3 regions of the Paenibacillus sp. FSL H7-0756 genome follow, and region 1 is predicted to be linked to each of the others. Evidence: riboswitches for the same ligand, from Rfam matches in the RefSeq annotation. Region 1 holds a riboswitch; each other region holds the start of a gene.

Evidence for each region. A riboswitch is a leader RNA that binds a small molecule or an ion and turns the genes downstream of it on or off. The one in region 1 is predicted to bind cyclic di-GMP.
Region 2: another riboswitch for cyclic di-GMP. It lies ahead of NST04_RS01070 (choice-of-anchor A family protein); the one in region 1 lies ahead of NST04_RS27505 (PA14 domain-containing protein).
Region 3: another riboswitch for cyclic di-GMP. It lies ahead of NST04_RS05490 (flagellar assembly protein A); the one in region 1 lies ahead of NST04_RS27505 (PA14 domain-containing protein).

The regions. Positions count from the first base shown of each region.
Region 1 covers NZ_JBBOVT010000003.1:378,228-381,510, forward strand. The annotation lists gene NST04_RS27500 (sugar phosphate nucleotidyltransferase) at 1-1,185, shown strand, start outside; cyclic di-GMP riboswitch class I at 1,324-1,404, shown strand; gene NST04_RS27505 (PA14 domain-containing protein) at 1,419-3,283, shown strand, end outside.
Region 2 covers NZ_JBBOVT010000001.1:245,751-249,033, forward strand. The annotation lists gene NST04_RS01070 (choice-of-anchor A family protein) at 1-1,291, opposite strand, end outside; cyclic di-GMP riboswitch class I at 1,374-1,467, opposite strand; gene NST04_RS01075 (hypothetical protein) at 2,216-2,593, shown strand; gene NST04_RS01080 (ASCH domain-containing protein) at 2,956-3,283, opposite strand, start outside.
Region 3 covers NZ_JBBOVT010000001.1:1,223,599-1,226,881, reverse strand. The annotation lists gene biuH (biuret amidohydrolase) at 1-551, opposite strand, end outside; cyclic di-GMP riboswitch class I at 1,057-1,149, shown strand; gene NST04_RS05490 (flagellar assembly protein A) at 1,225-2,874, shown strand; gene NST04_RS05485 (aldo/keto reductase) at 2,903-3,283, shown strand, end outside.

The DNA of each region.
Region 1 (3,283 bases):
AGCCAGGTGGAGATGATCCAGAGTCAGCTCGGCAGCGAGGTGCCGATCATCGTGGAGCCGGAGCGGCGGGATACCTTCCCGGCCATTGCGCTGACGGCGGCCTATTTGTATTCCATCGCGGGGGTGTCTCCAAGCGAGACCGTGGCGATTCTGCCGGTGGACCCATACGTGGAATCCTCCTTTTTCGAAACGGTGCTGCAGCTGGAGAACACCATGCTGGTGAGCGGGGCGAACCTGGCGTTGATGGGCGTAGTTCCCGAGCATGCTTCGGAGAAATACGGCTACATTATTCCAACCGGCGCAGATGCGGGAGCGAATGGTTATCTGCAGGTCAGCCACTTTCAGGAGAAGCCGGACCGTGTGCAGGCCGAGGAGCTGATCAGCCAAGGCGCGCTCTGGAACTGCGGGGTGTTCGCCTTCCGTCTGGGTTACCTGCTGGATATCCTGCAGCGCAAAGGATTGCCGCTGAATTACGAGGAGCTGCAGAAGCAGTATAAGCTGCTGTCGTCCATCAGCTTCGATTATGAAGTGGTGGAGAAAGAGGAGAACATCGTCGTGCAGCCGTACGCCGGATTCTGGAAGGACCTGGGTACCTGGAACACCCTTACCGAAGAAATGAGCAGCAACCATGTCGGTAAAGGCTTCGTAACAGCAGACTCCGAAGGCACCTGTCTCATTAACGAGCTGGATATTCCGATTACCGTGATCGGGGCGAAGGATCTGATTATCGCCGCCAGCCCGGACGGTATTCTGGTGACGCACAAGACCGAGAGTCCGCGGATCAAGGAAGTGCTGAAGTCTTTTGAACAAAGACCGATGTACGAGGAACGCCGCTGGGGTCATTACAAGGTGATAGATTATGTGAAATATGATGAGGGCAACGAGGTGCTGACCAAGCGGATTTTCATCAATGAGGGTAAAAATATCAGCTATCAGCTGCATCACAAACGCAGTGAAATCTGGACCTTCGTCAGCGGGGAAGCCAGTATTGTCATCAATGAGAAGATGCATACGGTGAAGGCGGGAGATGTGGTGCGGATACCGGAAGGGACCAAGCATGCCATTCTTGCTCTTACCGATGTGGAGTTCATTGAGGTGCAGACGGGGTCGGAGCTGGTAGAGGAAGATAATATCCGTATTACTCTGGACTGGGAGGATATAGCGCTACATCAGTTCATTTCGTAGGTCTAACTTATCTATTTAACCATTTGTTACAGAATCAAAACAGGTACTCGGAACTATTTATTCGGAAAAATTCGCGTTTGCTCTACAAAAAAATTGCATAAAGACGATAATTTACGGTAAGAGGGATTGATCCTTCCAAAACGACAAAGGCAAACCTGATCGAAAGACAGGGACGCAAAGCTATAGGGCCTTCGCAAGAGTGGCAGCCTGGCTACCGAAAGGAAGAGAATATTGTGAAAACTTACCGTAAGTCTCGTTTGCTCTGCGCTGTGCTGTCGCTGGCCGTGGTATTGTCTGCTGTACCTGTGGGACTGGGAATCGCCCCTTCCACCGTCAAGGCTGCCTCCTCTGAAGGAGCGCCGGTGAACCCTAACGCCTCAGCGGAGGCGGTCAAGCTGCTGAATAATCTGTATGGTATCTCGGGAAATGGAATCATTACAGGCCAGCATGACTATTTCGAGAGTCCGGATGAGCTGAGCAACAAGCTGAAGGGAACAAGCGGACAATACGCAGCACTGCATGGTTATGAGCTGGGAGCAATCGGTGGGCAGAGTGAGAGCGGAGTAGCTGCACAACGCAAAAATATCGTCTGGAGTGCGACGAACTGGTCCAGAGCGGGCGGCATTGTCGCCATGACCTTTCACCAGAATCTGCCGGGCACCAAGTACGAATGGTCCAATGTGCAGAAGTCAATCACCCAGGCGCAATTTAACAAATACGTAACCCCCGGAACGCCAGAGTATAATGCGCTGATCACCGATTTGGATAAAGTAGCTGTCTCTCTGAAAAGCCTGCGGGATGCTAAGGTTCCGATCCTCTGGAGACCTTACCACGAAATGAACGGCGGCTGGTTCTGGTGGGGGAAGAAAGATAATTTTACATCCCTGTGGAATATTATGTATGACCGGTTCGTGAACGTTCATCAGTTAAATAATCTGCTCTGGGTATGGAACCCGAATGCGCCTAATGCAAACTCCGATCCCTATCCGCGGACTTATCCGGGTGCGGACAGAGTGGATGTGCTGGCAGCAGATATATATAATAACGACTACTCCAATAAATATCATGATGATCTGACCAGTCTGGCTGGCGGCAAACCGATCGGCATCGGCGAGAATGGTGAAATGCCGAACATCTCGAAGCTGAAGCTGAATCAGCAGAATTACGTGTTTATGATGAACTGGGGCAAGATGCTCTACGAGAATAACAGCACAGCTACGATCAAGAATTTTATGAATGACAGCTACACACTGACCCGTGACCAATATAAGGCCTGGTCTGCTCCGGCGGCGGCTCCTAAGCCAACCGCAACGCCGACGCCTACAGCAACGCCGACGCCGACACCGACACCGACGCCAACCGCAACGCCGACACCGGCGCCAACCGCAACACCGGCGCCAACCGTTGCGCCGAAGCCGGTCCCAACCTCCGGTGATCCGGAGAGTAAGCCTGCCCAGAATGGCTTGCTTGGAGAATACTTCAAGAACATGACGCTCTCGGGAACACCGGTTATGGTCCGTAACGATGATGTCATCAGCTTCAATTGGCGTCAGAGTACTCCTAATGCCGCACTCGGCGTAGATTACTTCTCGATCCGCTGGACCGGCCAGATTAAGCCGGCTTACAGTGAGAGCTATCAGTTCTATACTACATCGGATGACGGTATCCGCTTGTGGGTGAACGGTACAGCCGTCATTGACAGCTGGGTTAAGCAGAGCGGAACGGCCCGCACAGGAACCATAGCCTTGACTGCCGGGCAACTATACGATATCAAGGTAGAGTATTACGAGAATGCAGGCGATGCGAATGTCCATCTGATGTGGCAGAGCCCCAGCCAGGTGAAGGGAACCGTACCTTCAAGTGCACTTTTCTCCAGAGCAGGCAACACATCCATACCTGCTCCGGCTGCAACAGCAGTACCGACAACGGTACCAGCAGCGACAGCAGTGCCAGCACCGACAGCAACGCCGGCACCAGTAACGACACCAATGCCAACACCAGCACCAACACTGACGCCAGCACCGACACCAGTGCCTACGCCAACGCCGACAGCGGCTCCTGTTCCCGTTCCTTCTCCTACAGCAACACCGGTGGATCT
Region 2 (3,283 bases), on a different contig from region 1:
TCACTGTTGGCGTTGGTGTTGGTTTCACAGTTGGCGTTGGTGTCGGCTTCACTGTTGGTGTTGGTGTCGGCTTCACTGTCGGTGTTGGCGTCGGCTTCACTGTTGGTGTTGGCGTCGGCTTTACGGTTGGTGTTGGCGTCGGCTTCACAGTTGGCGTTGGCGTCGGCTTCACTGTTGGCGTTGGCTTTGGAGTTGGAGTGCACACAGGTGTAGGTGATGGTTTTATGGTCGGTGTTGGTTTCACTGTCGGTGTCGGTGTTACTGTTGGAGTCGGTGTTACCGTCGGTGTTGGTTTCACTGTCGGTGTAGGCGTTACTGTCGGTGTTGGCGTTACTGTCGGTGTAGGTTTCACTGTCGGCGTTGGTGTAGCCGTTGGTGTCGGTGATGGACTAGGTGTCGGCGTTGCGGTCGGCGTCGGACTCGGCGGCGGCCCCTCTCCCTCGTACATTCCAAGGTGCATCTCAACCCCGCCGCTAAAAAATTTTGCAATCAGGGTCCCGTACAGCTCTGCTCCGGCATAATGAACATCCGCTTGGGGGGCGAGAATACTACCATAGAAAGAGGTATAAGCGATATTCACCTCAGAAGCCTCGTAAAAGTTGAACAACACTTGACTGGCTCTGCCGTTATTCATTGCAAAACTAGGCACATTGACTGTAGACCCGCTAATATTAATAATCAACGTAGCGTTCGGGGCAATGTTAAACTGGATATTATTTGTTTTTGCCAGAGTCGGGGCATCCAGATGAACAACATTGAAGGCATCCGGCGCATTTATGGTTAGTGTCCCATAGTTATTGGCTACCGATTTCGTATCGGCCAAGGCCCCATACTCTGTAGATCGGGAGATCAGCATCTGCTGCTCGGCGGCAAAATCAATCGGGCTGGCATTTTTCTTCCCGCCTTTGATGTTGACACCAGGCTCATTGGCGGTAAAGCTATCCCCAAATACCACATTTCCATAGATCTCTCCACTGCCTGAATGTACAAAATTCTTGCCGGCCACAAGTACATCCGTCGGCGCAGCATCCCTGTATGCTCTGGCTACCCCGTAACCTCCGGTGAGGGTAATGTTCCCTGCCGCTGCCAGGCGGCCTTCAATCTGATCATTGCCTTGCGTAAAATCCCCGAGAATAAAAGCATTAAAATTCCCTGCGATTCCTAAAACCGGTGTTGGAGTATACGGTACCCCTGAAGCTGCTCTAACATCTGTCCCCCACGTAAAGGTACTGGATAAGGTCAATAGGCCCGCCATTATGATGGCGGCTGTTTTACGTACTCTTTTTTTCAATAGTCCACACCTCCTAGTTACTATTCTATGAATCTGTCACGCGACTATAACAACAAAAAAGACCGCCACGAAGGGTTAGCTTCACGGCGGCCGGACGACCTTAGCCTCAACTTATAGAGACAGTAGATTCCTGACTTTGCGTCCCGTTCTTTCGATACGGTTTGCGTTTGTACATGATTTCGGTATGAAATTGTGATTTGCTTATGTAAATTCGTTGTTGAGTCTATGACATTTGTTACTTTTGTACTAATTTCAGTTTATCCGCTCGCCCACCCTATTGTCAATCCATTCCCAGTATATTTCTTGAAATTATTTTCGCGATGACTCCTCATTTAACCCTTGTACCATAAGGGTTTATGGGCGAGTCTCTTTTTAGCCGCCGACGAAAAAAGTCGAGAAATCAGAGAATTGGCTGCAGCCGTTTATCTCTCTTCTCTATAATTATATGAATTTATATTATTAAAATTTGATGCATTTGTCCTATTTTATTAGTCTCACCCCGTCTCGGCTTACTGTCCGCTCCTATTCAATGCAATTTTACCTATTTGCGGGCATGTCAGCTCTAAAAAAAGTGCCGCCCATAGGGACGACACCTGCTAATAGAATTCATATATTTTGAATAAAATGTCGCCTAGGCAGACCCGAATAGCTGAATCCAGCCAATCATCGATACCCATAGCGGAACACTTAGAATGATCCCGAATACCAAACCACGGCGGAGACTTCCTTCATGACTCATTGCCATTCTCCTTTGAGCTGATTTATTTTTCAATCTTTATTATTTCAATTTTAATATATAATAATTCGTTCTATTTTTTTGTGAAAAATATCACATTATTTAAGTTAATTTATAAAACCCATTGATTAATTTTTGAAAGGTGAGTTACAATGCGAATATACGTTCTCTTCAAGGAGTTGAGAGGGATGCACAGAGCAGAGAGCCAGGATAACCTGCTGGTCAAATCCTATATTTTGCTGCCGCTTATTCTATCCGCCTTCGAGCGCGATGCTTCTGCTATATCCTCAGAGCTGCGCACGCCTGCGCCTTATCTGGAGGTGATCCAGAGGGCCGTCCATGCCGCTTCTGCCGATCTGCGGGAGACCCGTGCCGGGATGCGCGCCCGTGGTCTGAAGGTCTATGAACAGCAGCGGCTGGAGGCGGGCGTTGAAGCCAGATTCGTCTGCAGGGGTTATCACGAGCGGATGCTGCTGCTGGATGATGTGATTGCCGCCCAGGCCACTCTGCATATGCGCAGATATCTGGGTATGGAGAAGACGGAGCAGGGCCCGAAGCAGAGCTAACAAAGAAGCCTGCCGCAAGCGGCAGACTTCTGCATGAAATGATCACCCGGATGCGGTTACATTAACAACGTCCAATACCCTAACGTGCCGCATATAACCACCACAGCTACCGGATACAGGATTCTCCGGCTCACCTGATCCCGGAACGCAAGAAACAAACAAAGCATACAAAGCCATGCAATTAGAAGGCTTCCCATCTATTATGCATACGCTCCTTCCCGGCATTTCTGCCCCTCTCCAGCGGTAGACCGCCTCAGAGCACAACTATCCTTATATATAGGAAGATTTCCCGCCGAATATCCCAATTATACCAGCTGATAACCAATCCAGAGCAATTTTTCTTCAAAATGCCGGCAAGAAATTCACAATTCCTCTTCCAGCACAGGATATTCCCAGAAACCCAGACGTCCCTTAGCAGGTATAGGATGTACCAGCGGAACAACTTCCTCCAGCTTCCAGGCATACCTTCCTTCGGCATAATTGCCGAATACATATTCATTGCCACCCGGCCAGCCTTGCTGCGCAAGCTCCGGCGTCACCTCACAGCAATCCGCAAGGCGGCTGACCGCAATGATCCTGCCGGTTGGCAGATTGTCCGCAGTGTAGCCGTGACGGGCCAGCAACGACTGATACGGCTCCGTCCGGCAGATCGCCTTATTCACCTGCATCCCGGCATGAATGGCTAACTCC
Region 3 (3,283 bases), on a different contig from region 1:
ATCAGACACTCGTACCCCCGGTCATTGGCCTCCCGCATCGTGGTGTGTACACAGACATCGGTAGTAATACCAGTCAGAATCAGATGGGTAATTCCTTTATTCCTCAGGATCAGGTCCAGGTCCGTTGCGTAAAAGCTCCCTTTGCCCGGCTTGTCTATAATGTACTCTCCGCGGGCAGGCGCCAGCTCCTCAATGATCTGCCAGCCGCGCTCCCCCCGTACGAGGATTCGTCCCGCCGGTCCTTCGGAGCCGATCTCAGCCCCGATCTGGCGGCTGCGCCACCGTTTGTTCGCCGGCAGATCCGACAGATCCGGCTTATGCCCCTCGCGGGTATGAATCACGGTGAACCCTTCGATGTCCCGGATACGTGCCAGCAGCCGCTGAATGGGCTGAATCGCCCGCGCCGTTAATGAGAGATCATAACCCATTCTCTCGACGTAACCGCCCTTGCCGCAAAAATCCGTCTGCATGTCGATAATCATCAGCGCTGTCTTCGCCGGGTCCACTGCCCCGTCATAAGGCCAGATGTAAGGTGTTGCTGCAATCTGCATGGTTTATGCTCCTCTCCTGATGTCGCTATCTCTATTAATGTTAGTTTAGTTAACATTAACTCGCGTTTCTTTGGTATGAGTTAGATTATATTACAATGAATTTGCGATGTCTTCGGTTTTATTACGAAATAATACACTGAATGTTTGTGTTTATTTACATAGTTAACACATACATTACATAATCATTCGCAATACTGCTTATTAAAAAGGAACACTCCGGGTTTTGCCAAGCCCAAGGTGTTCCAACAGTTGAATACCCGCATTTCTTCTCATCTTCCTCTTCCATAAGCTGTAAGCGCTGGGAAACCAGTTTTTTTGTCGAAATAGAGCTGCATATTTCGAGTTTTTTGATAAATAGGCATAATATAGTTGAAAAATAGCTCTTTAAGTACTAGAATTAAGCTTGTTTGCAGAAGTTAATGACGCATAAGAACTATTTATGATTCTTTTTGTCGATTGCAGTCGATCACAATTCATCACCTCTACAGGATGTATATCATTGATCTATTTCTAAAGGCAAACTTCCCGAAAGGGCAGGACGCAAAGCTATGGGCCTAAGAACGCCAGAATCCGCGTTTACGGTTGCCAGGCTGCCAATAGAGACCACTTAAGCCAGCTGTTCAGGAGGAAGACTTCCGGGCTTGATGATGTTCTTTTTCTGTACGAATTGCCATTGATCATACGAAAAAGTGAGGTTACAACCATGCCGCAGCAGGATATCGAACCAAGCCGATATGAATTCGTAGAGTCCCTGATGCTTGAACGTAAAGGTCTCCTGGATTCATTCTCTGTGGAGGGCCGGACTTCTGACGGGACAACTGGAGATAAGAATGGAATTATCCTCGTGCAGGACAACCAGATATTCATTACTCCCCCGCTCCCCGGAGGCGCTCCCGCCCGCATTTCTGCGATCCACCCTGTTGTCCTGAAGATCAACTGGAAGACCGTTACAGAGCCAACCGAGGTGACCAAGTCAGATTATATTACCTGGGAGATCTGCGAGAAGCCGCAGTATGAAATTACCGTATCGCCTGACAAGCTCAAGGTCCACTTCACTTTATACCGTGCAGAGAAGTACGCCTGGAATCTGGTTAACTGTCCCGCCGCCTTCGAGGCGGTCGTCCGTGCCCAGCCCAACCCGGCGGTGCTGCTGTCCACGCTCACCATAGAACAGATTATTTCTTCACTGGACAACCGTTTCATTCTGCGCAGCCTGAACATTCCCGCCCTGTACGCGGAGCTGGAGAATCCTACATATCTTCCCGTATGCATCGCAGAAGGAAGAGCTCCGCTGCCCGGCAAGGAAGCCCGGCTGGAATTCCTGCTGCCGGAGCATACACTGGAGGGGAACAGAATGCTTGGGGGACAGGAATCCCCCGCTCAGAAGCCTGCGGAACCCTTGGAGTATCTCCGTTTCCCGGGAGCTCCCTTTACCTTTGCAGGTGAGGTCTTCGCCCGCAAACTGCCGCCGGAGGAAGGCATTCCCGGCCTCGACACAGACGGAAGGGTTCTGCCCCCTCCCCCGCCGCAGGATATCTACTTTGCTGCCGGCAATCATGCCAAGCTCCTTCCCTGCGGTAATATCGTAGCCAACCACACAGGCAGACCCCGCATCTGCGGAGGAAGCGGCAGCATCCGGATCTGCGACTTCCCTCCGCTCTGTCTGCTGACCAGAGAGATGACAGAGCCTGCGGGCGACGTTATGTTCGCAGGCGACATTATTGTACCGGGAGATCTGGAAGGATCTGTACGGATCGAAGCCCTGGGGAATGTGTACGTCTATGGCGATATCCGCCAATCTACGATTATAGCCACCGGCAGTATTTATGTTAGCGGCCAGGTTACCGGCAGCGGCCTGTACGCCGGATATGCCGGGGTACAGCAGCATCGTCTGCACAGCCTCGCAGGACTGCTGCGTATAGAAGTGGACGGACTGCGTGAGGCGGCACGCCAGCTGGCCAAGAACGTAGAGTCCCGGCAGCAATCGGTGAATTACGGTCTGGTGGTCATGCTGCTGCTGGAGGATAAATACAACCACCTCGATAGCCTGATCCGCGATCTTGAGGCTACCCTGAGCCGTATGAACGGAGAGTTCGGCTCCGGCACAGACCCGCTCCGGCATATGCTTGAGGTGTTCACCCACCCGGGGCAATTCACCGGATACATTACGGATAGTGTCCTAAGCAGCTTCTCCAGGCTGCTCCTCAAGCTGGGCGAGGAGATCGAACTGCTCGAGGAGGAGCATGCAGTAATTAATCTCGCCCGTTCGCAAGGCAGCCGCCTGGAGTCCGGCGGCAAGCTGCTTGTGCGGGATTCTTGTTAAGTACTACTAGATAAGGAGAAGTGAGAGCATGCGATATAACCGTCTAGGCAATAGCGGCCTTCAGGTGTCCGCCCTGGGTCTTGGAACCAATTCATTCGGTAAACGGGCAGATCAGGAGACCTCGGTCCGCATTCTGCACACCGCTATGGGTCAGGGCATCAATTTCATCGATACCGCCAATATCTATGCCGGCTCTGAATCGGAGCGGATCATCGGCCTTGCGCTTGAGGGCAGACGCCATAACGCAGTGCTGGCGACCAAAGCCGGATTGCCGAAGCATGAGGGACCCGGCGGCAGCGGCTCTTCGCGCCATCACCTGATGCAGGAGCTGGAGGGCAGCCTGCGCCGGCTGAAGACTGACTATGTGGATCTGTATCAGATCCACACCTTCGACCCCTACACACCGCTG